One region of the Paenibacillus sp. 3LSP genome, then DNA from elsewhere that is predicted to be linked to it. Evidence: riboswitches for the same ligand, from Rfam matches in the RefSeq annotation. Region 1 holds a riboswitch; each other region holds the start of a gene.
The links. Region 1 has a riboswitch for cyclic di-AMP ahead of RW092_RS05265 (KamA family radical SAM protein). Riboswitches for the same ligand answer to the same signal wherever they lie in the genome.
Positions count from the first base shown of each region.

Region 2: linked by a shared signal. The riboswitch ahead of RW092_RS07795 (3D domain-containing protein) and the one ahead of RW092_RS05265 (KamA family radical SAM protein) in region 1 are both predicted to bind cyclic di-AMP.
Region 3: linked by a shared signal. The riboswitch ahead of RW092_RS00225 (APC family permease) and the one ahead of RW092_RS05265 (KamA family radical SAM protein) in region 1 are both predicted to bind cyclic di-AMP.

Region 1 covers NZ_JAWDJI010000070.1:4,281-15,049, forward strand. The annotation lists gene RW092_RS05260 (cobyric acid synthase) at 127-1,755, shown strand; cyclic di-AMP (ydaO/yuaA leader) riboswitch at 1,779-1,920, shown strand; gene RW092_RS05265 (KamA family radical SAM protein) at 2,083-3,264, shown strand; gene RW092_RS05270 (methyl-accepting chemotaxis protein) at 3,337-5,028, opposite strand; gene RW092_RS05275 (M24 family metallopeptidase) at 5,287-6,372, opposite strand; gene RW092_RS05280 (MDR family MFS transporter) at 6,574-8,097, shown strand; gene RW092_RS05285 (PadR family transcriptional regulator) at 8,104-8,685, shown strand; gene RW092_RS05290 (2-hydroxyacid dehydrogenase) at 8,743-9,720, opposite strand; gene queF (preQ(1) synthase) at 9,779-10,276, opposite strand.
Region 2 covers NZ_JAWDJI010000098.1:32,692-43,460, reverse strand. The annotation lists gene glgB (1,4-alpha-glucan branching protein GlgB) at 1-563, shown strand, start outside; gene glgA (glycogen synthase GlgA) at 560-1,990, shown strand; gene RW092_RS07815 (alpha-glycosidase) at 2,020-3,768, opposite strand; gene RW092_RS07810 (transporter substrate-binding domain-containing protein) at 4,040-4,891, shown strand; gene RW092_RS07805 (amino acid ABC transporter permease) at 4,994-5,656, shown strand; gene RW092_RS07800 (amino acid ABC transporter ATP-binding protein) at 5,643-6,365, shown strand; cyclic di-AMP (ydaO/yuaA leader) riboswitch at 6,538-6,706, shown strand; gene RW092_RS07795 (3D domain-containing protein) at 6,715-7,407, shown strand; gene RW092_RS07790 (polysaccharide deacetylase family protein) at 7,492-8,328, opposite strand; gene RW092_RS07785 (dihydroorotate dehydrogenase electron transfer subunit) at 8,518-9,213, shown strand; gene RW092_RS07780 (dihydroorotate dehydrogenase) at 9,210-10,142, shown strand; gene lpdD (prenylated flavin chaperone LpdD) at 10,181-10,525, shown strand; gene RW092_RS07770 (molybdopterin molybdotransferase MoeA) at 10,522-10,769, shown strand, end outside.
Region 3 covers NZ_JAWDJI010000003.1:19,242-30,010, reverse strand. The annotation lists gene RW092_RS00255 (IS1595 family transposase) at 1-1,017, opposite strand, end outside; gene RW092_RS00250 (hypothetical protein) at 1,285-1,659, shown strand; gene RW092_RS00245 (protein-glutamine gamma-glutamyltransferase) at 1,708-2,526, opposite strand; gene RW092_RS00240 (BglG family transcription antiterminator) at 2,684-3,997, shown strand; gene RW092_RS00235 (PTS sugar transporter subunit IIA) at 3,954-4,634, shown strand; gene RW092_RS00230 (fructose-specific PTS transporter subunit EIIC) at 4,752-6,716, shown strand; gene RW092_RS00225 (APC family permease) at 6,765-8,582, opposite strand; cyclic di-AMP (ydaO/yuaA leader) riboswitch at 8,742-8,919, opposite strand; gene RW092_RS00220 (threonine aldolase family protein) at 9,160-10,275, opposite strand; gene RW092_RS00215 (methyl-accepting chemotaxis protein) at 10,512-10,769, opposite strand, start outside.

The DNA of each region.
Region 1 (10,769 bases):
AACGAAAGGGATAATGGTGCAAAAGCGTGCGGAATTACCACTCCCCTGAACAAAAGGGATAAAGGTGCAAAAGGGCCTGACGAGACATGATACTACACGTACGGATTGGGAAGGAGGGAACGCGCGATGGGCGAAAAGCATAAGAAGCTTTGGGATCAGGATTGGGTAAAAAGCGAACCAACAGCATCAGGGGCTGTACTCATGGTTCAAGGGACAGCGTCTGACGTGGGGAAGAGTGTGATCGTGACGGCGCTGTGTCGTATTTTTGCGCAGGATGGGCTTCGACCGGCTCCGTTCAAGTCACAAAATATGGCCTTGAACTCGTATGTTACGGCGGACGGTCAAGAGATTGGACGGGCCCAAGGCATTCAGGCAGAGGCTTGCGGCATCACTGCCACCACCGAAATGAACCCGGTACTGATCAAGCCAACTGGGAACATGCACTCGCAGATTGTTGTGCATGGGCGTCCTTACCGTCACCTTAGCGCATCTGATTATCGTGAGGAGTTTCTGCCCCATGCCAAGCCGCTGGTCATGGAAGCGCTCGGTCGGCTCCGCGATAGGCATGGCATTGTGGTGATCGAGGGGGCTGGAAGCCCAGCGGAGATCAACCTGAAGCAACGGGATATCGTTAACATGAACTTGGCCGAATGGGCGGATGCTCCCGTGATTTTGGTGGGGGATATCGACCGTGGCGGGGTGTTTGCCTTTCTTGTTGGTACCCTGGAGCTGCTTGAACCGCACGAACGCGCTCGCGTAAAAGGGTTCATTATCAATAAGTTTCGCGGCGATCTGTCTCTGCTGCAGCCTGGCCTGGATTGGCTGGAGCAGCGGACCGGAATCCCCGTACTTGGAGTTCTCCCCTACCTAAATAATCTGGAGATCGAAGCGGAGGATTCCGTTGTCCTGGATACCTATCCAGCTCGTTCAGCGCCATCCGCAACGCAGGAGCTGGATATCGCCGTTATCCGTTATCCGCATATTTCTAACTTCACGGATTTTGACCCGTTGGCAGCCGAACCGGACGTATCGTTACGTTATGTAAGCAAGCTGTCAGAACTTGGACATCCCGATGTGGTGATTTTGCCGGGGACCAAGGATACGATCAGCGATCTGGAATTTTTGCGCGGGCAAGGGCTGGCAGGGGCAGTTTGCAACCTGATCGATGAGGGGACGCACACCCAGCTGGTCGGAATTTGCGGCGGATATCAAATGCTGGGCGAACAACTGCATGACCCTGAAGGCGTAGAGTCCAATGAACCGAGGTCGGCATTGGGTCTGGGCCTGCTCCCCTTGGCTACAACCTTTCTCCCAGGTAAAAAAACGGTGCGCGTGCACGGATATACGTGCGAGGACCATCCGATCGCCTTGCATCCTCAGAACCAGGAGCTGCCGATCTCAGGCTATGAGATTCATGCCGGATCAACCCAGCAGTTGCGGGACACTCGACCTTTATTTCTGCTTCGAGTCGATGAGAGGGCGGATCAGCTTGAAGCGCAGACGCATCCGGAAGGTGCAGCCCGCGCTGATGGCAGGGTGTTTGGAACGTATCTGCATGGGGTGTTCCATAATGATGCTTGGCGACGTGCATGGCTGGATGGACTGCGGATGACCAAAGGGCTGGAACCTTTGAACGTCACCTTTGTTTCTTCCTCACGGAAGGAGGAAGCCTTCGATCGGTTAGCGGAGCAGGTTCGCAGGCATTTGCGCATGGATCTCATTTACGACATTATTGGGATCCAAGGTAAGCTTTGACAAATTGGGTAAGGATAAGGTAGGATAAAAGTACGCTTAATTTTCGATGGGTAAAGTCGAAAAGCGGGGGAACCAATCTTTTGGGGCGAATCGTTGCAAGTTTAACGTAGGGAACCATCTTCCCGAGCCCGTCAGCTAACCTCGTTTGCAGTGGATGGGTCATTTTTAATATTATTTCAGTCATCATTTAATGACCCTGTTCTTTGAAGCGGGGTCTTTTTGCGTTCTGCAAGACCTTTGACCCGAGCATTCGGCGGAGTACTCGCATTCACTGCAAGTTTCGAGCTTCTTCTTTACGCATCGTACTAATAAAGGAGGAGAGGATTTATGGCTAGTCCGAAGTACATCACCGATATTGCCAAGGTGAGCCAGTTGTCCGAGCAGGAGCGGCAGGACTTGAAACCGATTACCGACAAATTTGTTTTTCGGGTGAACGACTACTATTTGAGTTTGATCGACTGGAATGATCCGGAGGACCCGATCCGCAAGTTGGTGATCCCCAATACGGGAGAACTGAAGGAATATGGGCGCTGGGACGCTTCTGACGAAGCGGCGAACTACGTGGTGCCTGGCTGCCAGCACAAATATCGAACGACCGCGCTGCTGATTGTGTCCGAGGTTTGCGGCTCCTATTGCCGATACTGCTTCCGTAAACGGTTATTCCGCAACGATGTGAAGGAAGCGATGGCGGATGTCACACCTGGCATTGAGTACATCGCACAGCATCCGGAGATTAATAACGTCCTGTTAACCGGCGGTGACAGCTTGATCTTAGCGACCAGAAAGCTGCGTTCGATTCTCGAGCGGCTAAGAGCTATTGAGCATGTAAAAATCATCCGCCTCGGTTCCAAAATTCCTGTGTTTAATCCTATGCGTATTTATGAAGATCCGGAGTTGCTGGATCTGATTCGGGAGTTCTCCACCGTTGATCAACGGATTTATGTTATGGCGCATATCAATCATCCGCGCGAAATTACCCCTGAGGCCAAAAGAGGGTTCCAGGCGCTGCACGACGCCGGGGCTATCGTGGTCAATCAAACGCCGATTCTCAAAGGCATCAATGATGATGCGGCCGTGCTTGGTGAATTGCTAGATCGCTTATCTTGGGCTGGCGTCACTCCGTACTATTTCTTTATTAATCGTCCCGTAGCCGGAAATGCTGACTTTGTCATCCCATTGAAACGAGCGTATGAGCTAGTAGAGGAAGCGAAAGCCCGTACTTCAGGGCTTGGAAAGCGCGTGCGATTATCGATGAGTCATTCTTCAGGAAAAATCGAAATCCTGGCTATCGAAAACGGGCAGGCCTATCTCAAGTATCATCAGTCCCGGGACGGTGAATACGGCAAGTTTATGATTTTGCCTTGCCCGGATGATGCGACCTGGTTTGACGATTTGCCAGGCAGTGAAGCGTACTGGAAGAAGCCGGAAAAGAAGCTGGATTCGAAGGCGGATACGCAATCGGATCAGACAACAGAAGATGCGGCTTCTGCAAGCCCAGTGACGATTTAAGGGATAAAACAAAACGTACCCTTTCCGTTTCCCCGATCAGGGGAACGTGAAGGGTACGTTTTATTTTTAGAGTCAGATCCGGAATTTTGCAATCGATTCCTGCAACGACAACGCCTGCTCATACAGTGAGCGAACTGTACGCGCGTGCGCTTCCATTTCGTCCAGCTGTTGCTGCGAGTAGCTGCTGATTTGCTCCATGTTCTCCAGCGATTTGGCGGTAATATTGGCCGATTCCTCTACCGATGCGGTGACTTCCTCGGTACCGGCAGATACCTCTTGGGTGGAGGCTGAAACCGATTGAATCGTCAAGTTCACGTTCTGAATCAGCTTCGTTAATTGTTCAAACGCTTGACCCGCTTGCTTCACCCGTTCGGTTCCGGAGACGATTTCCTCGCTGGCCCGCTGCATGGCGTTGACCGAATTTTCCGATTCTTCTCGGATACTGAGCAGGTTCTCGCCGATTTCCTCCATCGCTCGGCGGGACTGTTCAGCCAGCTTACGAACTTCCTCGGCCACGACAGCAAAGCCTTTGCCGTGTTCGCCGGCACGTGCAGCTTCAATCGCCGCGTTCAGCGCCAAAATATTAATTTGCTTCGTAATTTCTGTAATGGTACCTACCACGTTCGAAATGGACTCGGAACGATCATTCAGCGTGCGGATATGCTCCAACGTGCGATTAGCCGCATCTTCGACATGCTGCATTTGCGTAACCGCTGTTTGCGCCAAATGATTTCCGGCGTCAGCCTCCTCTGCAGCTTGTCCAATCCGTTCCGTGACTTCGGCAGACGAAGACGCAATATGCTGTACACCTTGGGAAATTTCTTCCATGGCCCGGGCGTTTTCGGCTGCTGCGGAAGCAATCGTCATGCTGCCCGCTTCGATTTCCTTCGTAGCTGCATTGGAACGGGCAATCAAATCTTCAAACGTTGTCACCGATCGGGATAAGTTCTCAGATCCGTCTACGACCACTTGGGACGTTTGCATCACTGCAGCGAACATGTTTTTGAGCTGAAGCGTCATCGTTTGGAAGCTTCCGGCGAGTTGGGCAATTTCGTCATGTCCTTTCACTTCGATGGTATGACGGAAGTCTCCGCCAGCCATTTGCTCCGTGACCTTCACCAGCTTGCGAATTGGCTTCGTGATTCGCGTACTTGCAAAATACGCTGCGGCCATGCCCACCACAATGACAAGTAAGGTGATGCCGATACAGATGAACAAAATTTGGTCTTTCTTCTTATCGATGAAGGTAGCGTCAAGGCCTACGGCGAGCATGGCTTTACTGCCGGGAATCGCGATAAAAGCCGTTTTGTGCGAGCCGAATTTGTCTGTATACAATTCACTGATTTGTACCCCGCCACCAGCTGCAGCAGTCATGGCCGGTTGGATCTCCAGCTTGTCACCGGGAGCCATCTCCGAGTTCTCATTTGTTGCCAGAACGGTAGCGCCGTCTTCTTGAATATGTAGTAAGTAAGCATTACTTAAGTTGTATTCTTCAGCGCTCTTCGTCAAATACGATTCCACCGAAAAACGGGAGTTATCTTTGCCGCTGAGCAATTGCAGGGATTGGGTCGTATCTAACCGTTTGAAGATGTCTTGAGTACTAGTAAGCAGCACTTTATCGAACTGTGGCAGCACATTCTGCTCGATGATCCCCATAGAGATGTTATAAAAGCTGACACTAAATAAAAGTGAAGATACGACGATAATCGCCGCATAGGTACTCATCAATCTGCGGCTGATGGAGCGATTAATGACATTGAACACGAGAATCCTCTCCGTTTCCCCTTTAAAAATGTGATGTATACGCTTGGCTGTCTCTATTCTTTTTAACCAGCGGTTCATAAGTATCATTTTATAGGAAAAAAGGTCCTTTGAAAACGAAAAAATACTACTTTTTTTGGTTTTCGTAAAAAGTTTCAAAAAAAACGTCTAAATCTATCGGAAAATGGATAAAAAGAGAGCCCTGCGACCCTTTTTTTGCAGATCACCAGAGCTCTTTGAGCAAAAAAGTAACATATCATGTTAGATATTGGTTAATTGTTTTGGATAAGAAGTGAGAACTTCAACGCCGGTTGCGGTGACTAGAACGTCGTCTTCGATACGAACTCCTCCGACGCCAGGCACATAAATGCCAGGTTCAACCGTAAAGACGTGGCCTTCTGCGAGAAGAAAATCGTTCTCCCCATGAACCGATGGGAACTCGTGTACATCGATCCCCAGCCCATGGCCAAGGCGATGGATAAAATAAGGTCCATAGCCGGCAGCTTCAATCACTTCGCGGGCGGCGCGGTCAATGGAGGCGAAGGTGACACCTGGCCGAATGGCGGCAATCGCAGCTTCGTTAGCTGCCAGCACCGTTTCATAAATCCGGACCAGTTCCTCAGATAGCTCGCCCACCGCAAAGGTACGCGTAATGTCGGAGGCGTAGCCATCCGCATAAACGCCGATGTCAAACATCAGCAGGTCGCCGCGCCGGATTTGCCGATCACCGGGGACGCCATGCGGCAGGGCGGTTTTCTCGCCGGACAGCACCATGGAATCGAAGGAAGGTCCGTCTGCACCAAGCTTGCGGATTTGGTACTCGACTTCTGCAACCAGCTCATTTTCGGTTACGCCTTCCTTTACTTTTTTCAGCGATTCGCTGAGCACCTGTTCGATCAGATCTACGGCATGTTTGATTTTTCCAACCTCTTCCGGGCTTTTCCGCACCCGCATGTCCCGAAGCCAAGGTCCAATGTCAACTGATCCGGAGAAGGAGAGCTTCTCCTGCATCCGCTCAAAATTTGCCACCGAGACTTGCTCCTTCTCAAAGCCCAGCGTCCCTAGCGAGCCCCCAAGTCGTTGCTTCAAGATCGCGTAAGGATCATCTGTGTCGCCATGGGTAAGGATCTCCGTTACGTTCGCCGCTTTACGGGCAGCCTCTTCATCCAGTGCAGGGACAACCAAAAAAGGCTCGCTTCCCGCCTGAAGGACGGCGCCGAGGAAGCGTTCATGCGGATTGCTGAGAAAGCCGGTCAGGTAATACACATGCTTCGGATCCGTAATTAGCAGCGTATTGACGCCGGAATCACGCATTTTGCGTTCTAATGCAGTCCATTTATTATTCATTTGGCAAAAAACTTCCTTTCGTTCAGTCTCTTGTTCCATTATAGGCCAAAGCAGGGAGGAACGATAGTTAGAGTCGTTGCGCCGGGCGGGCAGGGGTGAGACGGATGACTTTTTTAGGCAAAAGGTTTACTTTTTAAATATTTTCAATAAAATAGGAAGAGATAATCCTATTCAAATTTGAATATAAACAAAGGAGAGAAGATTTTGGCTACCGCAACGAAAAAATCGACCCGGCTCATCTTGTTCGGATTGATGCTGGGGATTCTGATGTCGGCGATGGACAACACGATCGTAACAACGGCGATGGGAACGATCGTTGCTGATTTAGGTGGGATGGAGCAGTTCGTTTGGGTGACTTCGGCCTATATGGTGACGGTGATGGCAGGGACGCCGATTTTTGGCAAGCTGTCAGATATGTATGGCCGGAAACGCTTCTTCTTATTTGGCATCGCCATGTTCTTGCTTGGCTCTGTGTTATGCGGGCTCGCCGGAAGCATCGTGCAGTTGAGTATATTCCGGGCGATCCAGGGGATCGGCGGGGGAGCGCTGATGCCGATTGCGTTTACGATCATTTACGATATCTTCCCGGTGGAGCAACGCGGGAAAATGACCGGGCTAATGGGTGCCGTGTTTGGCACGTCGAGTATTTTTGGCCCGTTGCTGGGTGCATTTATCACGGACTCGCTGAGTTGGCATTGGGTTTTCTATATTAATGTACCGATCGGCATCGTGTCTTTGGTGTTGATTATCCTCTACTACAAGGAGTCGCTGACGCATGCGAAGCAGCAGATCGACTGGGGCGGGGCGTTTACCTTGGTTGGCGCCGTGGTGTGTCTGATGTTTGCCTTGGAACTGGGCGGCGAGAAATATGCATGGAATTCTGCCGTGATTTTGGGATTGTTTGCGGGTTTTGCCGTGCTGTTTGTCGCGTTCCTGCTGTACGAAACGAAAGCGCAAGAGCCGATCATTTCATTTGAAATGTTCAAAAACCGGCTTTACGCGACAAGTTGTTTGTTGGCGTTATTTTACGGGAGTGTATTTATCGTTGCGACGGTATATATTCCAATCTTCGTGCAGGGCGTCTATGGCGGCTCAGCGACCAATTCCGGCATTATTCTGATGCCCATGATGATCGGCTCGGTGGTTGGCAGTATGCTGGGCGGGATGCTCGCTTCCCGGATCCCCTATCGCACGGTGATGGGCTTGTCGGTGATTTGCTTCGTTGGCGGTATTTTTGCGCTTAGTACGTTAACGAATGATTCGTCTCGCTTGTTGCTTACGCTTTACAGCATCTTGACCGGATTTGGCGTTGGCTTCTCCTTCTCGGTGCTCAGCATGGCATCTGTGCATCACTTTGACATGCGGCAGCGCGGAGCGGCGACCTCAACCAACTCGTTCCTTCGATCGTTAGGGATGACGCTGGGGATTACGATCTTTGGCATCGTGCAGCGCAACCTGATGTCGGGGGCGATGGCCGATGCATTTGCTGGAATGGGACAAGGCGGCGGGAACTTCGGCGATACTCAGGAAGCATTAAGCCCGGAGAAAAGAGCGCTGATTCCGCCTGAGATTTTGGACAAGATTACAGAGGCGTTGTCCACTTCAATTGCCCATACGTTTATGTGGGCCCTCGTTCCTACCGTTGGCGCCGTGCTCGTCGTACTCGCCATGCCGAAGGACCGGATCGAGCGCAAGGCGTTAAAGCCGTCGGAACAGCGGGGGTAATCGGGAATGAAAGGTGTAGCGATCCGTCTTTGTATTTTGGGTTTGCTGCTTGAGGAGGATCAGCATCCTTATGAGATGCTCATCCGCATCCGGGATCGGTTCCTCGATCAGCACGGCAATTTCAAAATCGGCTCGCTGTATTACGCCGTCGACCAGTTGGCCAAATCGGGAGATATTGAGGCAGTGGAAACGATTTACGGCGAGGGACGTCCGGACAAGACGGTCTACCGGATCACGGACAAGGGCCGGGAGTATTTTCAGAAACTGCTGATCGAACGGTTCCAGGAGGAAGTGTCCGCCTATCATCCGCTGCATGTTGCTTTGGCATTTGCCAGACATGGGGATCGGGAGAAGCTGATCGCCATGCTGCAAGACCGAATTCGTAATGCGGAGCATGAGGTCAATTTGAGCTACCAGGTTTACGAAGAACATCGGGGGATCGTGCCAAGGAGCGTACTGCACTTGATGGTGGGACGTTACGAGCATGCCCGGACAGAGCTTAATTGGCTGCGGCGGCTGCTCAAAGACGCTGAAGCCGGACAACTAGGGAACCGCGAGCCGGTTGATTTACTCAACGAAGAGGAATAAAAAGAAACTCCCCGGGTACCGTGCGCGGCTTGCGCTGACGGTATCCGGGGAGTTTTTTTATGCATCCGGTCGCAATTCTTTGACCAAGCTTGGCGGTGTTCGGCCTTCGAGGGCAGCCACCAGGTTTTCTGCGGCTCGCATCGCCATTTGCCGGCGAGTTTGGTCCGTCGCTGAGCCGATATGCGGCAAGGTTACTACGTTCGGCAGCTTCAACAGTGGATGGTCCGGATCGATCGGTTCCTTCTCGAACACATCCAATCCTGCGCCGTAGATTTGGCGGTTCTGCAAGGCGGCGGTCAGCGCTTGCTCATCAACGGTAGCCCCTCTGCTGGCGTTGACGAACACGGCGGTCGGTTTCATCAAAGCAAATTCCCGAGCGCCAATCAGCTTGCGCGTTTCCGGTGTGAGCGGCGTGATTAGCACGATAAAATCCGCTTCCTTCAGCAGCTCATCCAAGGTGCAATAGGTCGCACCCAGTCTAGTTTCGGCCTCCGGTTTCCGGCTGCGGTTGTGATACAACACCTGCATTCCAAAGCCGAATTGCCCGCGGTGGGCCACGGCTTCGCCAATTTCGCCCATTCCGATGATGCCAAGCTTCTTATGGTGGACGTCAAGGCCAAACAAGTTTTGACCATCCCCGCGTTTCCATTTCCCTGCTTTCACATATCGATCCAGTTCCGATACGCGGCGGGCGACGTCCAGCATCAAGGCGAAAATCAAGTCGGCGACGGTGTCATTCAGAACGGCGGAGGTGTTGGTCCCCAGCACGCCGCGGGCTTTCATTGCTTCGAGATCAAAGTTGTTGTAGCCAACGCTGATATTGCTGACAACTTTTAATTTGGGAGCATGATCCAACAGCTCCTGATTGATGCTGCGGTCCGCGGTCAACAATCCCTCGACATCGCTTAAGCTGGCGAGAAGCTGGGCGCGAGTGATCGGTTCGTCACCTTCCCACTTGCTGATTTCACAATGCTCGGCCAGATAATGCTCGACTTCCGGGGGGATCGGGCGGGAGATAAACACTTTTGGTTTCATGAGGTTCTCCTCTCTCAGGGGATAACTCCGTTGTTACGCACACCACGTAAACAAAGGATTAGCGATTATCGACTTTCTCCGGGTACATGTCATGATTCAACAGGCGATGTTCCGCCATCGCTTCGTACTTGGTGCCGGGACGACCATAGTTGCAGTAAGGATCGATGGAGATGCCGCCGCGCGGCGTAAATTTGCCCCAAACTTCGATGTACTTCGGATCCATGAGCTTGATCAAATCGTTCATGATGATGTTCACACAGTCCTCATGGAAATCGCCATGGTTGCGGAAGCTGAACAGGTAGAGCTTGAGCGACTTGCTTTCTACCATTTTGATATCGGGAATATAGCTGATGTATATGGTGGCGAAGTCAGGCTGTCCCGTGATCGGACAAAGGCTGGTAAACTCCGGGCAGTTGAATTTTACAAAATAATCACGGTACGGATGTTTATTGTCAAAGGTCTCTAATACCTCAGGCGCGTAGTCAAAAGGATATTTGACGCCCTGGTTGCCCAGCAGGGTTACGTTTTGCATTTCTTCGGGTTTTCTTCCGGCCATATGAAGCCCTCCTTATAGATATATTCATTAAAGCAATCTAGCGGACCGTACAGCCCTTATTTGCCTTTTTTCCGGACATTTCCTGTTGTAACGGACTCCAGCGACCTTATTTGGCTTTTATCGCAGCCGATGTGCTGTTTTACATCAAAATAAGGTCTACTGAGTCCGGTAGATTTGGAAAGCTCCCTCGGAGCCTCAAATAACGTCTCTGGTGTCCGTTAGCCGCGGGGTGGAGGTCTCGGCTGCATTCAAGATTCGATGCCGAACCAGCCTCCTCGAATCCGCCTCGTGATCGAAAGCCGATTGATGAACTGCCGTTTCAATGAAGGTTCAAAAATCGGGTTTGGAGCACCGAGAAGGTTGGATGAAGCTAGAGACTGAGTAGCGGAGCATAGCTAGGAGCTATGTGAGCAACGGAAGGCTCGGCTGAATTCAAGATTCGACGTCGAACCTGCACCCTCGAATTCGCCTCGTGATCGAAAGCCGATTTTTG
Region 2 (10,769 bases), on a different contig from region 1:
TCGCCGGCCTTCGCCTGTTACTCGGGTATCAGCTGACCACTCCAGGGAAAAAACTGTTATTTATGGGTGGAGAATTTGGCCAATTTATCGAATGGCGTGATCAAGGGGAGCTGGATTGGTTCCTGTTGGATTACGAGTCGCATCGGCAGATCCATGGGTATTGCCAGGCGTTGAATCACTTTTATTTGCAAGAGCCGGCGCTGTGGGAGCAGGATCATGTGCCTGAGGGATTTCAGTGGATCATTCCGGATGATGATCAGCAAAGTGTCATTGGGTATGTGCGAAAAGGAACGCGACCGCAGGAGCTGTTGCTGGTGCTGCTGAATTTTCTGCCGGAGGAGCGGAGGGAGTATCGTGTTGGCGTCCCTTTGCCTGGACGGTACGAGCTTGTCTTTAACAGTGATGATGTTCGATTCGGCGGGTTCGGCTACCCGCAGCCCAAGCTGCAATTAAGCGAAAAAACGGCTTGGAACGGCAGGCCTCAAAGCCTGACCGTTACGCTTCCTCCGCTGAGCATGACCGTGTGGAAGCGTCAAACGCCAAGAAGGAGGGTGAAACGATGAAGATTTTGTTTGCTGCGGCCGAAGTCGCACCGTTTATCAAGACCGGAGGCTTGGCTGACGTGATTGGGGCACTGCCCAAGGCACTGATTGAAGCGGGCCATGATGTGCGGGTCATCATGCCAAGATATCGCGAGCTGCCGCAAGTTTACCGTGAGCGTCTGCATCATCTTGGCACCGGTACGGTTCCGGTGGGGTGGCAGAAGAAGTATGGCGGCATTTCCCGGTTGGAATGGGAAGGGGTTCCCGTGTACATGATTGATAATGAAGACTATTTTGGCAGAACAGGGATTTATGGTCATTGGGATGACGGCGAGCGGTTCGCGTACCTGGATCGGGCGATGCTGGAGCTGCTTCCCCTTACCGGGTTTATGCCGGACATTATTCATTGCCATGACTGGCATACGGCGATGATCCCGCTCTTGTTAAAGGAGCATTACCGCGATCGGCACGAATACCGGAATATTCGAACCGTTTATACCATACATAACTTGTTATATCAGGGGATTTTTCCGAAAGAGATTCTGGGAGATCTGTTGGGGCTCCCTTGGGACTATTTCACACCGGACGGCGTCGAGTATTATGATCAAGTCAGCTTTATGAAAGCCGGCTTAGTCTACGCCAATCATGTGACGACGGTCAGTCCCACTTATGCGGAAGAGATCAAGACCGAGCACTACGGTTATGGGCTGGACGGCCTGCTTCGCTCGATCAGCGGTCGGTTGTCAGGCATCGTAAACGGGATCGATACCCGACTATATGATCCGGAGACCGATCTGGAGCTATTCACCCGTTACAGTCGCAATTTGGAGCAGAAACGCGCCAATAAACCGGTGCTTCAGCGGGAGCTGGGCCTGCCGGAAACACCGGATACGCCGCTGATCTCGATGGTTACTCGTCTGGTCGAGCCGAAGGGGCTGGATCTGGTCATTCGGGTGTTAGATGAATGGCTTAGCACAGACGATGTGCAATTTGTGTTGCTTGGCACCGGGGATCCCGCATATGAAGATTGGTTCCGGGAAGCGGCATGGCGTCATCCCGGGAAGCTTTCGGTCCAAATCAAGTTCAGCGATGCGTTATCTCGGCGCATCTATGCCGGCAGCGACATCTTCCTAATGCCATCGCGGTTTGAGCCTTGCGGCATCAGCCAGCTATTGGCGCTGCGGTACGGCACAATCCCCGTTGTAAGAGAAACCGGCGGCCTCAACGATACTGTGCGTTCCTATAATGAATTTACAAGCGAAGGCAACGGCTTCACCTTCCATAACTATAACGCGCATGATATGTTGTACACGCTTCGCCGGGCGGTGTCGTTCTACCGCCAGCCTGAGCATTGGCATCGGATAACAGCAAATGCATTCGCCGGTGATTACGGCTGGGATGCATCGGCAAGACAATATATTCACATTTATGAGAGCCTAAAGAAATAGCGGACGATTCGCTCGTCCGCTTTTTGTCATTATTTTTGAATGTGCCGATACAAAATGCGGAAGCCGTAAGGATCCAAGGAAATGCTCATGACCCCGTTCGTTGGTGCCACGGCTTCTTCGGTAAGGGCGTCCCGCCAATCGCTCGTTTGCATCGGATGGGTGAGGGTGACTGGCTTGGGGGTATTGTTCATCCACACGGTAAAATGCATCTTCTCATCCATTCGTTCGTATACGATACACGGATCCCCTGGTTCCGCGTGCAGAAACCGAAAATGACCGTGACGAAGCGCCGGATGCTGCTTCCGCAGCCTAATCATCAGCTTGTAGAAATCATACAGCTCACGATCCTGCTTGTTGTGATCCCACTCCATGCACTTCCGGCAATCCGGATCCCCGTCGCCAGTTAGACCGATCTCATCGCCGTAGAACAAGCAAGGCGTTCCGATATACGTAAACAGAAACACCACGCAAAGCTTGAGCTTGCGCTTGTCGCCGCCGACACGGGGCAGCAGGCGAGGGGTATCATGGCTGCCCAGCATGTTGAAGATCACTTCATTCGTTTGATGCGGATATCGCATGATCAGCGCACCCATCTCATCGGAAAAGGCCGCCCCGTCTACACCGCCGTTAAAAAACTCCAGCACTTTATCCGCAAACGGATAATTCATCACGGAATCAAATTGATCCCCCAGCAGCCAGTTCAAGGAATCGCTCCATACCTCACCAATCAGATAAGCTTCCGGGTTCGCTTGTTTGACGACCTGACGGAATTCCCGCCAGAACGAATGATCTATTTCATTGGCGACGTCAAGCCGCCAACCGTCCAACTTGATCTCCTTAATCCAATATTCGGCGACTTCGAGTAAATACTTTTTTAGTTCCGGGTTGGCGGTATTAAATTTCGGCATGTTGGGGAAGAACCCAAACGTATCATACGTTGGGATCCCGTTCTCTACCCTCGCCGGAAACTGGTTGACATGAAACCAACCTGCATACGGGGAAGCTTCACCATGTTTGAGGACGTCCTGGAATGGAGGAAAATGCTCTCCGCAATGATTAAAGACCGCGTCCAACACCACCCGGATCCCACGATGATGACATTGCTCCACCAACTCCCGCAGCAAGTCGTTGTTTCCAAAATGAGGATCAACCTGTTTGTAATCCACGGTGTCGTATTTATGGTTGGATGGAGCCAAAAAAATCGGAGTAAGATATATCGCTGTGATACCTAGGTCGGTCAAATCGTCCAAGTGGTCAATGATCCCCTGCAAATCGCCGCCAAAGTAATTTTCACGGGTCGGCTTGCCTCCCCAGGCTTCAACTGGCTTGGGATCATTGGAGGGATCTCCGTTGGCGAACCGCTCCGGCATAATCTGATAGAAGACCGCTTGCTTTGCCCATTCCGGCACTCGGACTACTTCGTTCTCATGAATATACGGAAATTCAAAGCATTCCCCCGGCGGTTGAGGAGCCTCCGATTGAATGCCTGTGTCCAGCAGGTACACCGTTTCAGTTCCCGCCGTAAGCTTAAAGGCATAAGAAAGACGTTTGAACTTGGGACGCACCGCGACCTCCCAATAGTCGAACATGCGATCATGGGCCGTTTTTTCCATCGGCAGCTCCTGGTAGGTTCCTGTCCAATCGTATTTGTCCCCGGTCATGGCCATCACCTGCTCCACATCATCCCGTTTCGTCCGGATGCGAAGATGGATCGTCGATGAGTCATAGGCATACGCCCATTTGTCCCGGGGCACGTGGTAGAGCGCTTCAAGCAGCACAGATTGGCGCCTCCTCTCGTAAATCGCTAGGGTTGTGATGATGTTCATTATTCCCCAAGGCAGCAAGGACCATGAACCAAATGGGAAACATAATTCAGATTTGAATTGACCAAAGTATGATAAATAGGATTTATGAGGTGCAAAAGGGCAGTTCTGTGAAAACTTTTGAATATCATGAAAATTGTTTTGCATATATATGCATTCTGATTTATAATTAGCCCAGTAATCATCGTCGTGTGATAAAAAGAAAAGCAGAATAGGAGAGAAAAGCATGAAAAAATGGGGCATGTTATTCATAGCGGTCTTGATGGTGACTATGGTGCTGGCCGCTTGTGGTCAGGAAAAAAATAACAGCGGCAACGCGGCAAACAACGCCGGTCAAGCTGCGAACCAAAATGAGACTCAAGCAGGTGGGGATCAAACCGAACCGGCTAAGAAACTGATCGTAGGCATGAGTGCGGACTTCCCGCCATATGAGTTCCACATCAAGAACGACCAGGGTGAAGACGAAATTGTTGGTTTTGACGTAGAAATCGCTAAGGAAATCGCCAAGGATCTGGGCGCGGAGCTGGAGATCAAGGATATGCTGTTCGACTCCTTGCTCAACGAACTTTCTAGCGGGCGTGTAGATCTAGTTATCTCCGGATTAAGTCCAAAACCAGAACGCGCTGAGCAAATCGATATGTCGAAAATTTACTACACTGCAGAACAAGCCATTGTGACGCGTGAAGCTGACAAAGATAAATACTCCACTATGGAATCGCTGGAAGGTGCAAAAATCGGGGTACAAAAGAGCTCGATCCAGGAAGATATGGCGAAGGAAATTCCAAACGCCAAGCTGACCTCGCTGGCTAAAATCAATGACATCATTATGCAACTGACTTCGAACCGTGTAGATGCTGCGATATTGGAAGGACCGGTAGCCAAAGCATTTGTGAAGAACGTCAAAGGCATCGTTATTACGGATGCTAAACCTGAGACGGAAGATGAAGGTTATGTTGTTGGTGTCAAAAAAGGCAATAAAGAATTGTTGGATCAAGTGAATGCGACGCTGGATCGCCTGATGAGTGACGGAAGCATCGACAAGTTCGTCACAGAAGCTACTGAACTCGCAGAGAAATAATACGACACTGATCCATCTTTGCAGAAAATAGCGAGTCCTATCGCTATTTTCTGTTTTTTTGCTTGAAGAGTCCTACTTTAGGCTGGGAGGAATGAACATTTTATGGATTTGATTTCAATGTTTATTGAGTACCGGACTTATTTTCTTACCGGCATTCAGTACACACTTCTGTTAGCAGCCATTGGTGTGTTGTGCGGATTCATTCTAGGGTTAATCGTGGCCCTCGTCCGGATGTCTCCCTGGGGGATCCTCCGGTTTATTGGGCATGCGTGGGTTGAATTTCTGCGGGGGACCCCGATGTTAGTTCAGCTCTTCATTATTCATTATGGTTTTTCTACGATGTTTGGCATTAATTTTTCGCCGATTGAATCCGGTTCAATTACGCTTTCGATCAACAGTTCAGCTTATCTGGCAGAAATTTTCCGCGCCGGGATTCAAGGTGTGGACCGTGGACAAGGAGAGGCGGCTCGTTCCTTGGGGATGACTAAAGGGATGACGATGCGCCACATCATCATTCCTCAGGCAATCAAATCGGTACTCCCTGCCATTGGCAACGAGTTTGTGACCATTATCAAGGAATCATCGATCGTTTCTATTATCGGGATTACGGAATTGATGTTCCAATCCGGCGCGATTGTGGGCATCACCTATGACGGAATGACGCCATACTTGATTGTTGCTATTCTGTACTTTATTCTGACATTCACGCTGTCTCGGATTTTGGGCGTGTTCGAAAGGAAGTTGAAGACCAGTGATCACCGTTAAAGGTTTGCATAAAAAATTTGGCCAACTCCATATTTTGCGCGGGATCGATCTGGAAATCTCCAAAGGCGAAGTTGTCGTCGTTATCGGTCCGAGTGGATCGGGGAAGAGTACGTTTCTTCGTTGCTTGAACCTGTTAGAGGTTCCGACCGAAGGGGAGATCACCTTTGAAGGAGCTTCCATCACTGCCAAAGGCCATGACATCAATAAAACCCGCGAGAAAATGGGCATGGTGTTCCAGCACTTTAATCTGTTCCCGCACAAGACCGTAATCGACAACATTACGCTGGCCCCTATTCGCGTTAAGAAGCTCGATAAAAGCAAAGCGGAAGCAATCGCCATGGATCTGCTTCGCACGGTTGGACTGGAGGATAAGCGGGATGCTTATCCGGCGCAGCTCTCCGGAGGTCAGAAGCAGCGGATTGCGATTGCCCGCGCATTGGCCATGGAGCCGCATGTGATGCTGTTTGATGAGCCAACGTCAGCTCTGGACCCGGAAATGGTCGGAGAGGTGCTTGACGTCATGAAGAACCTGGCTGAGCGCGGCATGACGATGGTTATCGTTACGCATGAGATGGGATTTGCCCGTGAGGTCGGCGATCGCATCCTGTTTATGGATCAAGGCGTCATTTTGGAGCAAGGCACGCCGCAAGAGGTGTTTGGGGCGCCAAAGCATCAGCGGACGCAGGACTTTTTAAGCAAAGTATTATAAATTTGAGGAACCGTTCGAGGATTCGGGCGGTTTTTTTTGTCCTCGGAGGGATCGACCCTATGCTCTAAGTTTACACGCTTTTTACTTTTGAACACAAAAATGTAACCAGTCCAGTCAAGGGATTCCGCCATTTGGTGGGATTTACCTGGCCAATTGGTTACAAAATTGTGATATATTGAGTAGGCCGAAACCTGAACTTGAGGTGCGGGGGACGAAAGATGAAAGCAGAAGCGGTCACGCTGACTGTTTTCTTGGGGTGAAGCGTATCGAGGCGATGCGCCGGGAATGATCCTTTTTCCCGAATCCGACAACTAACTCCGCAGGCGCAGTAAAAAGGAGGGCAATTCACTTGAATACTCGTATTTGGTCTAAACTTGCAGCAACGGCGCTGATTGCCGTAAGCCTTACGATTCCGATGCAGACGATATCCGTCCATGCAGACGCGGTACATAAAGCCGTGGAAGGAGATACATTTTATCTTCTTGCCAAAAAATATGGCGTAGACATGAATAAACTCATGGCTGCCAACCCATCCATCAATCCAAGTAATATATACGCTGGATTGAAAATCACCATTCCGGGCGTCCAGACGCAATCGACAGGAGTAGCTTCTGCTGCTCCGGCGAAGAAGGAAAATGCGGCGACGACAACCGCATCCGCTTCCAAGCTGAAAGTGATGTCCACGGGGAACGTGGTTGAAGCGTGGGGGAAAACCTTTACTTACTCGAAAACGATTAATGTGAAAGCTTCCGCGTATTCGGCATCCGCTAGCGAGAATGGAAAATGGGGAGCGGTTGACTACTTCGGCAACCCGCTGAAGCTGGGCACCATCGCGGTTGATCCCAAGGTCATTCCGATGGGCACGAAGGTGTTGGTAACCGGGCATAACCATGATGGGCTGCCGGATCAAGCTTTTGTAGCTACGGCTACTGACCAGGGGGGAGCTATCAAAGGCAATCGGATCGATATCTTTATTCCAGGCAGTGCGGCAAATGCGAAAGCGTTTGGGTTCCAAGATGTGACGCTTTACGTATTAAATTAAACATGAGGTGTAGATCAAAAAGTCGGTCAGGATATGTCCTGGCCGACTTTTTGGTTTTGCTGGCAAATGGCCGATTCATACGGGTCAGCGGTATTTGGTCGTATGCAGCAGCTCAGAAAGATCAACGAATTGATACCCTTGTGCCTGCAGGGCGTCGATGATCTTCGGCAAAGCTTGAATGGTGCCGGTTAAGTCGGAGCCGATGCCGCCGCCTGAATGTTGAAGGATGATCGAGCCGGGGCCCGCCGTACTCATCACATTGGAGAACACCTTCTTTTCGTCGATCCCTTTCCAATCCTGGGAATCCACATTCCAATTTACGAGGGTGTAACCGTTCTTCTTCGCCCATTGGACTTGTTCTTCCTTAATTTCTCCATAAGGCGGCCGAATCAATTGGGGACGATATCCAACGACGTTCTGAATAATTTTCTCCGTGCGTAAAATCTCGCTCTGGAACTGCTTAATGGAGCGGTTACGGAAGTTCGGATGACTATAGGAATGGTTGCCGATGAGGTGGCCTTCGTGACTCATCCGCCGCAACAAGCCGGGAAACTTCTTTGCTCGCGCCCCAACCACAAAGAAGGTGGCTTTGACCCCTTTGCGGTGAAGTACGTCTAAAATTTGCGGTGTAAACCGCGGATCCGGCCCATCATCGAAGGTCAGCGCAATCTGCTTCACCTCCGGTCCCCGGAAGATGAAGGTTTCTGAATATTTGCGGCGCAGTTCACCAAGATCGGCTGACGTGGTACCTGCAGGTATGAATGTATCCTTATTGTCCGCCTGATTCCCCTGAGATGTTGGGCCCCTAAGTTCGAGATCGCGTGCTGTGTCGGCTTTAACAGGATACAGTTGAGTCCCGCCTGCCATGACTAGAGAAGCGGTCATACAGCAGACCAGAACTTTCTTCAGCTGTATAAGCAATGTGAAGTCCCCCTTCAATCCTAAAACTGTACATGTTCCCTAGTATCCCCTAACTTTGCAAAGATCATAATGGACGGTGCAAAATCGCGCAGATTACTGCCTATGACCAGTTGTGAGAGATGTCACAGACGAACCCGTTAAAAACATGCATCCTTTGATGAAGTGTAATCAAATGGATGGGGGGAGCTTATGGCAATCGTAGTGGCGAACAAAGAAATATCACCAGGGGTGTTCAAACTGTCGGTACAAGGGCGATTTACGGGAAAAATCGGGCAGTTCTACATGTTGCGCGCCGGGGAACGCTACCCGTTACTGTCCCGACCGATCAGCATCTTTGATCTTGAAGAGGATCGGCTGGATTTCTTGATCCAGGTTGCGGGAGAAGGGACGACTCGGTTGTCTGAACTGAAGCCGGGCGACCGCTTGACCTTGGATGGGCCGTTTGGGAACGGGTTTCCGTCGCTTGTGGGAAGGATTGCCTTTGTAGGTGGCGGTATCGGAATTGCTCCGTTCTATTACGCGCTGAGAGAAGCACCGCAGGCGGACGTATATCTCGGCTTCAGCCGTGAGCCGTATATGGTAGAGGAGTTCCGTACTTTAGCCCGCGGTAACGTGACGGTGGATGTCGGCGGCTCGATTCTAGAGAAAGTGGATTTTCGCGCGTACGATACGGTGATCGCTTGCGGACCTCATCCGATGCTGTATGCCGTGCAGCGCAAACAGGAGGAAATCGGAGGTCAGGCGAAGGTATACGTCTCCTTAGAGAATCGGATGGCGTGTGGAATCGGCGCATGCCTTGTCTGCAGTTTGAAATGCAGAGATGGCCGGAAGAAGGCTTGCGCGGATGGGCCGGTATTTTTGGCGGATGAGGTGGTGTTCGCATGACGGATTTATTGTGCCAAATCGCCGGCGTTTCCTTTAAAAATCCGATTGTGATGGCCTCTGGAACGTTTGGCTTCGGGAAGGAATATGGTGCAATTTACGATATCAATCAACTCGGCGGGTTGTCAGGCAAAGGACTGACGCTGCATCCGAAGGCAGGGAACGAAGGCGTTCGCGTAGCTGAGACGGCATCGGGGATGTTAAACAGCGTGGGATTGGAGAATCCGGGCATCCACGCTTTCCTGCGTGAAGAATGTCCGAGATGGGAGCAGCTGAACTTGGTTCGGATCGTAAACCTGGGCGGAAATACAATCGAAGAGTATGTGGAAGGCGCGAGGCTTATCGATGAGGATGAAGCTTGGCGGAGACGAGAAGGCAGAACTGCAGTGGATATGATCGAGCTGAACATTTCCTGTCCAAATGTCAAAGCCGGGGGCATGGCGTACGGGATCAAAACGGAGATCGCCCGTCAGGTCGTTCGAGAGGTTCGAGCAGCAACGACGCTGCCGCTGATCGTGAAGCTGTCGCCGAATGCCGAGGATATCGTAGGTATGGCGGTGATGTGCCAGGAGGAACAGGCGGATGGCGTCTCGCTGATTAATACGTTTTCGGCGATGAAAATCGATATCTCCAAGCGGCGGAGCGTGTTCGATAATCTGTATGCGGGTCTGTCCGGCCCGGCAATTAAGCCAATCGCATTGCGGATGGTGCATCAAGTCTGTCAAGCCGTCACCCTGCCGGTGATGGGGATGGGCGGCATCAGCAGCGCAGAGGACGTCGTTGAGTTTATTATGGCCGGCGCAGCCGTTGTTCAGGTGGGGACGCATAACTTCGTGCATCTTCGAGCGGGAGAACAGCTAATTGCTGGCCTAACGGCCTGGATGCAGGCGGAAGGGGTTCAAACCTTGGACGAAATCCGCGGAATCCTTTAAAATAAAGGGCATACTGCAAGTGGAAGGAGCTGCGGAAATTGGCTTTTGAAGATATTAGGCTGGAAGCGATTCCGGTTGGCCGCGATTTACTGCTGCTAATGACTGGAGGCGTCTCCCATATCGGAGCGGCGTCCACCGCTTATCAAGCAGGGGGAGACATCGAAGTATTGACCTCTGCCGTACCGGGGCATAAAGAACACACCTTAACCGAGGGCTATGCCCGCCGCGCATCCAAGGCGCTTGGTCGAACGGTTACCGTGGTCATGGGAATTCATTACGACAATTTAAGCAAAGAAGAAATTAGGGAGATTGCCAAGAAAACCTCCGAAATGCTGGATCAATATTTACAGGAGCAGCAAGGGAATGGAGTGGATCCCCAATGAAGACAACGGACCAGGCGAAATTTCGCCGCAAAGCGTTGCCCGTGCCTGAAGCCCAGGCGATCGTTCTGTCCTACGCTAAGGAGATCGAATCGGAGATAGTTCCCTTGCCGGAGGCGTTAGGTCGAATTTTGGCGGAGCCGGTAACTGCGCCTCATGCCTATCCCCATTTTCGGCGTTCAGGGATGGATGGGTTCGCTATCTTGAGCCAAGATACTGTGGGTTGTCATACCGAACATCCGGTCTA
Region 3 (10,769 bases), on a different contig from region 1:
TTTTGATAGTCGTAAACTATCATAAGTCTCTTTCATTTCAAATACAAATGATGTTAGCAGAAGTTCTTTAATGTGTTGCTTTGTGCTTTCGTTACTACGACTATCTATAAACAAGAACCAAGCAAGGTAATTGTCGAGATATTTTGTAGCGACACCTTTAAAACGGTCAAGCCATTTTTTCATTCGAGAATGAAAGCTGTTCACATTTTGAATATGATATAAGCCTTTAATAACGTACTTTCCATCATCAGACTTGATTCGGTAATGCTCTAAACCTTTTTCTTTTGCATAGGTTTTGTAGGCTCTCCAAGCATCCGTTACAAGCACATTGTCGGATGATAGTTTAGAGCCAATGATTGTTTCAACTTTTGGCTTCACAATACGACCCATACAAGAAACTTTGGAGACAGTTGCTTTTGTACGGTCTCTTGCGACAAGAACACATACTTGTTCGTGGCTGATGCCTCTATGTTTGGATTTTCCTCCACGCTTTCGAGGTTTCCGTTCAGTAATGCCACGTTTCCCTTTTTGAGAGTATAGGAAATATGTTTCGTCAACCTCAACAATACCTTCAAAATGGTCAAAATCCATTTGTTTTAAGGCGGACAGAAGTTTATGTCTCCAGTAAAAAAGCGTAACCCAAGTAACCCCTACGATTTCAGCCGATTTTCGCAGGGAGTAGCCGTTGAACATACAGTCCGCAAATGTAATCCATTCGTCACCTTTTCGAGTGCGGTAAAGTACAGTGTTAGTTGTATCGGTAAATGTTTTTCGGCAACTTTTACAATGATAGCGTTGACGACCTTTAACTTTGCCAAACCGAACAACGTGTTCAGAAGAACAATGAGGACACTCGAAACCTTCCTTAAAACGGGTTTCCCGCATTTCATTAATTAGCCGACCACCAACGGAAGAGGTCGGGTCAACATAGCGTTTTACCCATTGATAAACTTGCTCTTTTTTAGTATGGTGCAAATTGTCGATATACTTTAACAAGTTACTAAACGCTTTGTCCATCTTTACAACCTCTTCCGAATGTTTGTTCTTATTTAGATTATACTATGAATTTGGAAGGGTATCAAATATCAACAATGTACTTTAACAGAGCCTTTTCATAATAAATGATTGTGATGAGGCCATCGCTCAATGCATCCCCATCTTAGCATATTCGCACGCAATCCGGTACAAAGCAGATCACTCGCAAAATGAAGGACACGAACCATCGGCACAAATGCCCATCTCCGTGAATATACTGCAGCAAGAACAAAGGAGGAATGGATGGAAATGCCTAGTATGTATTCACCTTACGGCGGTACACCAAGCCAAGTAAGCCCGATGAGCCAAGAGCCGATGGGATACGATCACAAGAAACAAATGATGGAGATGTGTAAAAAATATCATCATCACCTCATGCAAATGGAAGGCACAGATGGCAGAATGTATGAAGGGATCATCGATGGAATGGATGATGACCACGTCTATCTGCTCGTTCCAGTTGGGGATATGGATGATCGCGCATTCGGGTCCCCTTATGGCGGTTATCCTTACTACGGAGGTTTTGGTTACGGATATGGCTATCCGCGCCGCTTCCGCCGCTTTATTCGCCGGCCTTACCCGTTCTTCTTCTTCAGAAGATTCTTCTTCCCGTTCTTTTTCTAAACGTAAAGCAACAAAGCCTCCTGCCAGATGCGGGAGGCTTTGTTGTTCTTAGGCTTGGTGGGAATCCGGGTGATAGGCTTCGTTCTGAGAGCCGCGGCGACGATAGACGGTGCTGCCGATCCGAGCATACACGCCGCGCAGGGAACGAATATGATCATAATTGGGATAAATGATCAAATCCATCAAGTACGCCGATCGCCGGCTGCCGGGCTTTCTTCTTCGGTTGAGTGCATCGATGATCTCGGCGGAAGAACGGATACCGATGCCATGGCCATAATAGCGGTCTTCGCCCAGTACGATGACGTTCTCCCCTTGCCATTCCGGAGTTTCGGGGTTATGGTCCGGATTTTTGAAATAGAGAATATCCCCGGGATAAGGCCCCAGTCTTAAACTTCCTTGACGAAATCCCAGATCACTGTCATACTGCCAATCGTAAAGATACAAGTTGGTAAAATACGTATTAAACGCCCGGCTGCCGATTTGATCCAGTACGGCCTTGTACATCACGATCATCATCGCCATCGAGCATTCGAAGCCATAAAGCGGACCGTTCCGGTAAATGTCGGTGATGGCATCCGACGGCGCTACTCCATTTTTTAGCCGAAACCCTCCTTCCTCCGTACGGTTCCAGTACATCTCATTGCATCGGGATTTACGGTAGACCGCAAACTGAGCCCCGCTTCCATTCAGCGCCAAGGCCGAATCCACGATCGAGTTGCGGAGCGCCAATTCGAACAGCAATTCATCTAAAGAACCGTAACGATAGGGTATCGGGCTTCGTTCTTGCGCCTGCACAATTTTCCTTTGAAGCGGAGGCAGCGTCATTTGGGCAAGTTGCCTCTTATCTTGTGGCGGCAGTAGGATCAAACCTGTTCCCCTCCTTGTCAATATTCAGGTGAATCTAGGTTAGTGTACGTGCGGATGAGGGGATTGGTGCCCGGCCGTATCGAATCTACCTGTTCCAGAAATGCCTGTTCCAGAAATGCTAATCCCATCATTTAGATAAAGGGGGTGACGCGTAGCGATGAACGACCGTCAGAAGGACATTTTACATATGCTGCTTACCGATGCCCGGCCTCACTTGGTGATCCGGGATATCGCCGTGCACTTTGGGTGCTCGGAGAAAACGATACGTAACGATCTGGACGAAATCGATCAGTATTTAGCTCAATCGTCTACTAGCCGTGTGGTCCGCAAACCTGGATACGGGGTGACCTTGGATATTTCTGAGTCGGACAAGGCTCAACTCACCGCAGAACTGCTCCGATCAAGGTCCAGCAAGCCAAAGGAACAGGAAACGGAAGAGGAGCGGCTTATCGCCGTGGCCTACCAACTTTTGATGGAGACGAAGCCGGTCACAATTCAAGAGCTGGCCGACAAGCACTACACCAGTAAGACCGTAATCAAAAAAGATTTGGACGCCCTGCGGGATTGGCTCGAGAAATGGGACCTGACCGTCGTTTCCAAGCAAAAGGTCGGCGTCCTGCTCGAAGGGAGAGAACGGGATAAACGCGCGGCGTTGTCCAAGCTGTCCCAACTCACCGGCGAAGCAGGCCAAGCCTTCATCAAGGATCGGTTTGCTCCCCATGAGCTTGATATCGTGACCTGCGAGCTTAAGCAGCTCGAGCTGGATGCTCAGCTTGCTTTTACGGATGAAGCGTTCGACAACTTGCTCATTCATACGCTCCTCATGATTCGGCGGACGAAGCTGAACCAGCCGATTTCCTTCTCTGAACAAGAGAAGATTTTTGTCCGCGAGAAGCCGGAGTTCCGCTGGACCGGAGCCTTCATTCGAAAGCTGGAGCGCTTTTTCGCGGTTCATTTCCCTGAGGATGAAGTTGCTTATTTGACCGCACATATTCTAGGCGGGAAGATTCGCTCCCGGGCACGGATCGAAACGGCGGAGCCTGAAGTCGGCCCATCTGCGGAAACGGCGGAAGCTCGCGGTTTAGCGGAGTCGCTCGTAAGGAAGATGTCCGCCTTAACCTGGGTCGATTTTGGCCAAGATGAGGCTTTGATGGAAGGCTTACGCATTCATTTATATTCCACGTTGAACCGGTTAAGTTATGGGCTTACCGTATCGAATCCGATGCTGCAGGATATCAAGCGAATGTATCCTTACATGTTCGATATGGTGATTTATGCGACGAGAGAGTTAAGCAAAGGGTACCCCTTCACCATTCCTGAAGAGGAGGTGGCTTATTTGACGCAGCATTTTCAAGCTTCAGTAGAGAGACTGCGCCAACCTGCGGAGACAAGGAAGCGAATCGTGACCGTCTGCCATATGGGGGGGCATGTCCCAAATCCTGCGCAGCAAGCTGGAGCGCAAATTCCCTGAGCTGCATGTATTGGATTCCGTTCGGAAAGCTGATCTTACGGGATATTTAGCTCAACATTCGGTTGACTTTATCATCTCAACGATTCCTTTGGAGAATGTGAACGTCCCCTATATCACGGTATCTCCGTTGCTAGAGGCCGGCGAAACGCAGAAGATCACCGATTTCATCGGCAAGCTGGATCAAGGGTCCGGTCATACCGAACACGCTGGTTCGATTCTGGGCATGTACACGCAAGCCTCACTCATCTTCCCGCGCCTCACCATCGGCCATCGGTTTGAGCTGATCGAGCTGTTAGGGAACGAGCTCGCCAAGCAGGGATTCGTCGAACCGGATTACGCGCATCAGGCGTTGCTGCGGGAACGGCTCTCGTCTACGACCATCGGCGGCGGCATAGCAATCCCCCACGGCGAGCCAAAGCTGATTCGCTCTTCGCGAATCGCGATTGCTACCCTGGAAGAGCCGTTGGAATGGCAAGAAGAGAAGGTGTCCGTCGTATTTATGCTGGCGCTGGCTCCGCAAGAGCAAGAGATGACGAAAAAGTTGTTCCAGCGCCTCTCCCTGCTTAGCGAACAGCCGTCAACCATTGAGCGGCTTGTGCAAGCACGAACTCCAGAGGAGCTGCTCAGTTACCTGTAGGAAATAAATCCGTTTTTCCGGAACTTCCGGTAATATAAAGTTCTTTTCCGCCGTTCCTTTTGCGATAAGATGGGTCATGTAAACGATTTCGATCTTGAACTACAGGAGGATAAATCCATGAAACTACTGGCGATTACCTCATGTCCCAACGGGATTGCCCATACGTACATGGCGGCGGAAAATCTGCAAAAGGCTGCCGATAAGCTAGGTATTGCCATGAAGGTCGAGACCCAAGGCTCGATTGGTGTGGAAAACGAGTTCACAGAAGAAGATATCCGCCAAGCGGATGGCATTATCATCGCAGCTGACAAAACGGTAGACAAGAGCCGGTTCGTTGGCAAGAAGCTGCTTGTGGCGGGCGTGCAGGAAGGCATCCGAAACCCTGAGACACTCATCCAGCAGATGATTCGGGGAGAAGTGCCGGTATACCAAGGCCAAAGAAACGGCGAAGGCATGGAGGTCAAGACTGGCGCCAAGCAGCAAAACGCCTTTTATCGCCACCTGATGAGCGGTGTTGGGTACATGATTCCGTTCATCGTCGTGGGCGGTCTCTTGATCGCAATCGCACTGTCGATTGGCGGCGTACCTACGCCGGGCGGTCTGCAAATTCCCGAAGACTCGTTCTGGAAAACGATTGAGAAGCTGGGGGCAGCGTCCTTTACATTTATGGTACCGGTACTTGCCGGTTTCATCGCGTTTAGTATCGCTGACCGGCCGGGTCTGGCTCCCGGGATCATCGGCGGTTACATCGCCGCTAACGGCAGCTTCTACGGAAGTGAAGCCGGCGCTGGCTTCATCGGCGGGATTATCGCCGGCTTCCTCGCGGGTTATGCTGCACTATGGATTAAGAAGTGGAAAGTGCCAAAAGCGATTAATCCGATTATGCCGATTATCATTATCCCGGTGCTCTCTTCGCTGATCGTGGGTCTCGCCTTCATTTACCTGCTTGGCGGCCCGATCGCCCAAGTGTTTGAATGGCTGACCAACTGGCTTGCCAGCATGCAAGGAGCCAGCTCGATTCTGCTGGCCTTGATTCTGGGCGCCATGATCTCCTTCGACATGGGTGGTCCGGTTAACAAGGTAGCGTTCATGTTCGGCTCCGCGATGATCGCGGAGGGGAACTATCAAATCATGGGACCCATCGCCGTGGCGATCTGCGTTCCGCCAATCGGTCTGGGTCTGGCAACATTCTTGTTCAAGCGCAAGTTCCATAATGCGGAACGAGAATCCGGCAAAGCCGCCTTTACGATGGGCTTGTTCGGGATCACGGAAGGTGCGATTCCCTTCGCATCGCAAGACCCGCTGCGTGTCATTCCAAGCATCATGGTCGGGTCGATGGTCGGCTCCGTTGTCGCTATGCTGGGCGGGGTCGGCGACCGCGTTGCTCATGGCGGTCCCATCGTTGCCGTACTTGGTGCCGTTGACAATGTTCTGATGTTCTTTGTCGCCGTGATCGCAGGTTCCATCGTTACAGCTTTGATGATCAAGTTGCTGAAGAAAGAACAAATCGAGCCTCAGCTCGCCGGGGCCAGCGCTGTCGACGAAGCAGCTCCAACCATAGAAACAACGCGTACTAATAACGTTCGTCCGATCAGCGTGCCGGCTGCTGAACCGCACCACGAAGTTCGTAAACTCACAGATATCATCAGTCTGGACCTGATCGAACCTTCCCTGTCCGCTTCTACGCGAGACGAAGTGATTGACGAAATGATTGCCAAGCTGAAGGCGGAAGGGGTGCTGACCTCTGTAGATGAGTTCAAACAGGCGATTCTCAAACGCGAGCAAGAAAGCTCTACCGGGATCGGCATGAACGTCGCCGTACCGCATGGCAAATCAGCGGCGGTGCTGAAGCCGCGAGTTGTATTTGGGATTAAACCCGAAGGCGTCGATTGGAACAGCGCGGACGGAACACCTGCCAAGCTGATCTTCATGATCGCCGTCCCTGCCGAGAACAAAGGAAACGAGCATTTGAAGATACTGCAAATGTTGTCCCGCAAACTGATGGATGACGCATTCCGCGAACAACTGCTGCAGGTGACCACCAAACAGGAAGCATATCAGTTGCTGGATCAAATTCAATAATCTAACCCAAAACCCCCGAAGCCGTCGTGACGACTCGGGGGTTTTGGGTTATTTTTGCAGATGGTAAGGTACGGTCGTGATGACGATGTCTTTCTTGTTAAATAGATAAGCTCTAAGCAGTAGGCTCGACTGATTATGCAGGATGTTCTGCCACCAGTGCCGAGGAATAAATTGCGGAATCAGGACGGTAATGTGATCGGTCTCCGACGTTTTCCATTCCACGGTATCAATAAATTTCATCAGCGGTCGGATAATGCTGCGGAAGCTGGAGCGTAGCGTGATGAGCCGAACCCCCGGATTCCATTCCTCCCACTTCTTCTCCATGCGTTCGATGTCCGCATCATCAAACCCAACATACACCGCGACAACGTTATCCGTCAGTGATTTCGCATAGCTTAACGAGTTCATCACGACGCGCGTAACCCCTGCCACCGGAACAACGATCGTGCTGCCCTTTATGCAAGGTTTATCTTTATCGATGTTGATCCGAAGCTGTTCGGCGATATTGAGATAATGACGATGAATTTGATAGAAAATAAACATTACCAGCGGCAAGAAGACAAATATGAACCAGACATGCGAAAACTTCGTGATGATAAAGATAAGCGTAATGCCCAGCGTCGTTAGCATGCCAATCGTGTTAATCGTGAACCGGACCACCCAACCTTGGGGCTTGTGCTTGATCCAGCGAACCATCATCCCCAGCTGGGACAAGGTGAACGGAATAAATACCCCAACCGCATAGAGCGGAATCAAGCTCTCCGTGTTACCGTGGAATCCTAGCACCAGCAGCGCTGAAGCTGCACCAAGGAAGATGATTCCGTTGGAGAAGCCAAGCCGGTCACCGCGCACCATAAACGCATGCGGCATGTATTTGTCCTTGGCGAGCATAAACGCCAGCAGCGGGAAGGCCGAATAAGCCGTATTGGCGGCCAAAAACAAGATTAACGCCGTAATACCTTGGATCAAGTAGTACAAGCTCCCTCTCCCAAAGGTCGATTCAGCGATTTGAGAAATCACGGTGGCCTTCGGATCTGGAGCAATGCCGTACCAATAGGCCAGCGTACTAATCCCAATAAACATGGTACAGAGAATAACCCCCATCATCACCAGCGTGGCTGCGGCATTCCGTTCTGCCGGTGGCTTGAAGTTCGGAATAGCGTTGGACACCGCCTCAACCCCGGTTAAGGCCGAGCATCCCGAACTGAACGCCTTAAGCAGCAGGAACAAGCTGACATTGGATACGGCCGTCCCAAACTCCGGCACACTGGCATGAATCCCGCCAGTCCAATACTTGTAAAGTCCCGACACAATCAGGACAAAGATGGAGGCCACGAACAAGTATACCGGAACCGCCAACATCGAGGCCGATTCTGTAACTCCACGCAGGTTCATCATCGTCAACAGCGTAATCATCAACAGGGCGATCAATACCCGTTGATCATGCAGCATCGGGAAAGCCGATGTGATGGCATCCGTACCGGCTGACGAGCTTACAGCCACCGTTAAAATATAGTCGACAAGCAGCGATCCGCCGGCCAGTAGTCCGGTTGAACGCCCTAGGTTATCCATCGCCACGATATAAGCGCCGCCTCCAGTCGGATAGGAGAAAATCGTTTGGCGATACGACAGAATCAGAATCAACAAAAGCCCAAGTACCGCAAATGAGATCGGAATCGAATACCAGAGAGCGGAAAATCCCGCCGCCATCAGGACGATCAGAATCTGCTCGGTCCCGTATACCACGGAGGACAATGCGTCCGACGACAACACGGCCAGCGCTTTAAGTTTGCTAAGCTTTTCTCCTTCAATTTCAGTGCTTTTCATCGGTCTGCCAATCAATATACGTTTCAGTTTGCTTCCCATGATGAGATCCTCTTTTCATTCGCAAAATAAACCTTCGATCCTGATCCATTCTTACTCCTATAGGGCTCTCATGCATGCAGCGAACAACGCAAAAAGGCCGCAGGAAAGCTGGACCTTCCCGCAGCCGCTTTGAAAAAAATCTCAAGCGTCACCGCGACAATTCCCTCTTTCGGACGCTTACGGAGTTAGCTGACGGATTCGGGCACGAAAGCAGCCCTACGCCGGTTTGGCTTACTGGCCAAATCAAGCGATTCACCCCGGAAACCGCCTCATTGGGCGAGTTTCATTGGTTCCCCCGTTTCTTTCTGCATGAGAAAGAACTCAGCGATCAGGTTTTGTCATATCAATTTTTGTTACGGATGAATCATACTCCCCGCCTGAAGAAGTGTAAAGAAGAGGGAAAGGCAAATTCGCCGAGAAAAGAGATCGGCCTTGTTCGAGGAAGCGCATACATCACTCTCTTGCATTCATTATTGCGAGCAGGCTTGAATTATCGAAGCATATATGCAAAAAAACACCGTAAGGAACGACATCAAATCGCATCCTACGGTGCTCTGCATCTCAAACAAATCCAAGTTTAAAGCGAAAGTCCCTTCAACTTCTTATCCATCAGCTCGAACGCTAGCTGCAGCCGATCTTTCGGCACCTCACTGTAGCGGTCTCCGATGCTGATTTCAAAGGCACTTCCCCCATCCGCTTTCTCTTTCAAGAACGAGGTGAAACCAACCCCGGTTTCCCGATAGACTTCAATCAGCACGGACTCCAATCGCTCCTTGGGAACGTCCGAATGCACATGGAACATGTTCGACACCGGGATCTCCGGAACGGTCTTCATCCGATGACATTGATTAAACAGACTGGAGAGCTCTTGTGCTTGCTGATAATACTTTCTCATCTTTCCGACACGTTTCTCATAATAGTAATCCGCACTGAGAAAATAAGGATACAAGCTGATAAGATCCCCGCCGTGGCGCCTTTTCCATACCTTCGACTCCTTCGTCAGCTCCGGATCCCCGGCCAATATGGCTCCGGCAATCCCGCCGATCCCTTTGTAGAACGAGATATAGACGCTGTCGAACAGGGCGCAAACCTCAGCGGCGGTTTTTTCGTAGTAAGGCAACACTTCAAACAGTCGGGCTCCGTCCAGATGCAGCTTGATGCCTCGCTCCCGGCAGTAGGCGGATATAGCCTCAAGCTCTTCGAACGGCGGCAGTTGACCGCCGATTTCACGCTGCGGCAGCTCCAACAGCAGGCATGAGACATCCTCTGGCAGCTGACGAACGTCCTCCATCTCAATCAGCCGATCTGGATCCGCCAAGAGAATCGGCTCCAGCCCGTGCAGCTCCTTCAACCCGTCCTCCTCATGAATCTCCAAATGGCATAAAGGATGATAGGCCACACGTTTGGACCCTTTGCGGTCACACCATATCCGCAGGGCAATTTGCTGCGCCATTGTACCGCTCGGAAAAAATACAGCAGACTCCTTGCCTAGCACTGCAGCCATTTTCGCTTCGAAAGCTTCCAGCGCTTGCCCTGTACCGTACATGTCGCTGTCTACCCCGCCGCTGATCTCGGCAAAAGCCTGCTTCAGCACCTCTACATTCCGTTTTCCGTGGCCCACCACTTGATAAACCGTCCGGTCAAAGGCCGCCTTCAGTGTCCGCCTATCCAGTACCCCATCATTTCCATACATGCTCCTCGCCGCTCCTCTCCCATGCTGTCTGTCTAGTTTGTATGATCATGCTTATTATACGCCATTTGAAGCAGGAATCGATGATCCAGTTTGATCGGGAGGGGCGAGGTAGTCAATTATAGGCCCCCTTCTGCACATTATCCCTTTCATTCAGTGTGAAGAAATCGAAAAGATGAATGATGAAATAGTAAAAAGAACGCCTGCAAAAGCAAGCGCCCTTTCTAATTGCTATGGGATTAAAGCTTGAACACTTTCGTCAAATCGTTCATATTCTCGGACAGTTCGACCAATTTACAGGAGGTCTGCTCGATATCCCCAAAGATCTGCTCCTGCGTACCAAGCTGATCTTGAATATCGCCAGAGACTTGCAAGCCGGACTCGATCGTAGTGTTCACATCCTCCAGCGTTGCAGTCATTTCCTCCAGCGCAGCTGCTTGCGTGGTCACCCCATCGGAAATATCGTTCAACATGGCGAAGGTGTTCTCCATATTGTC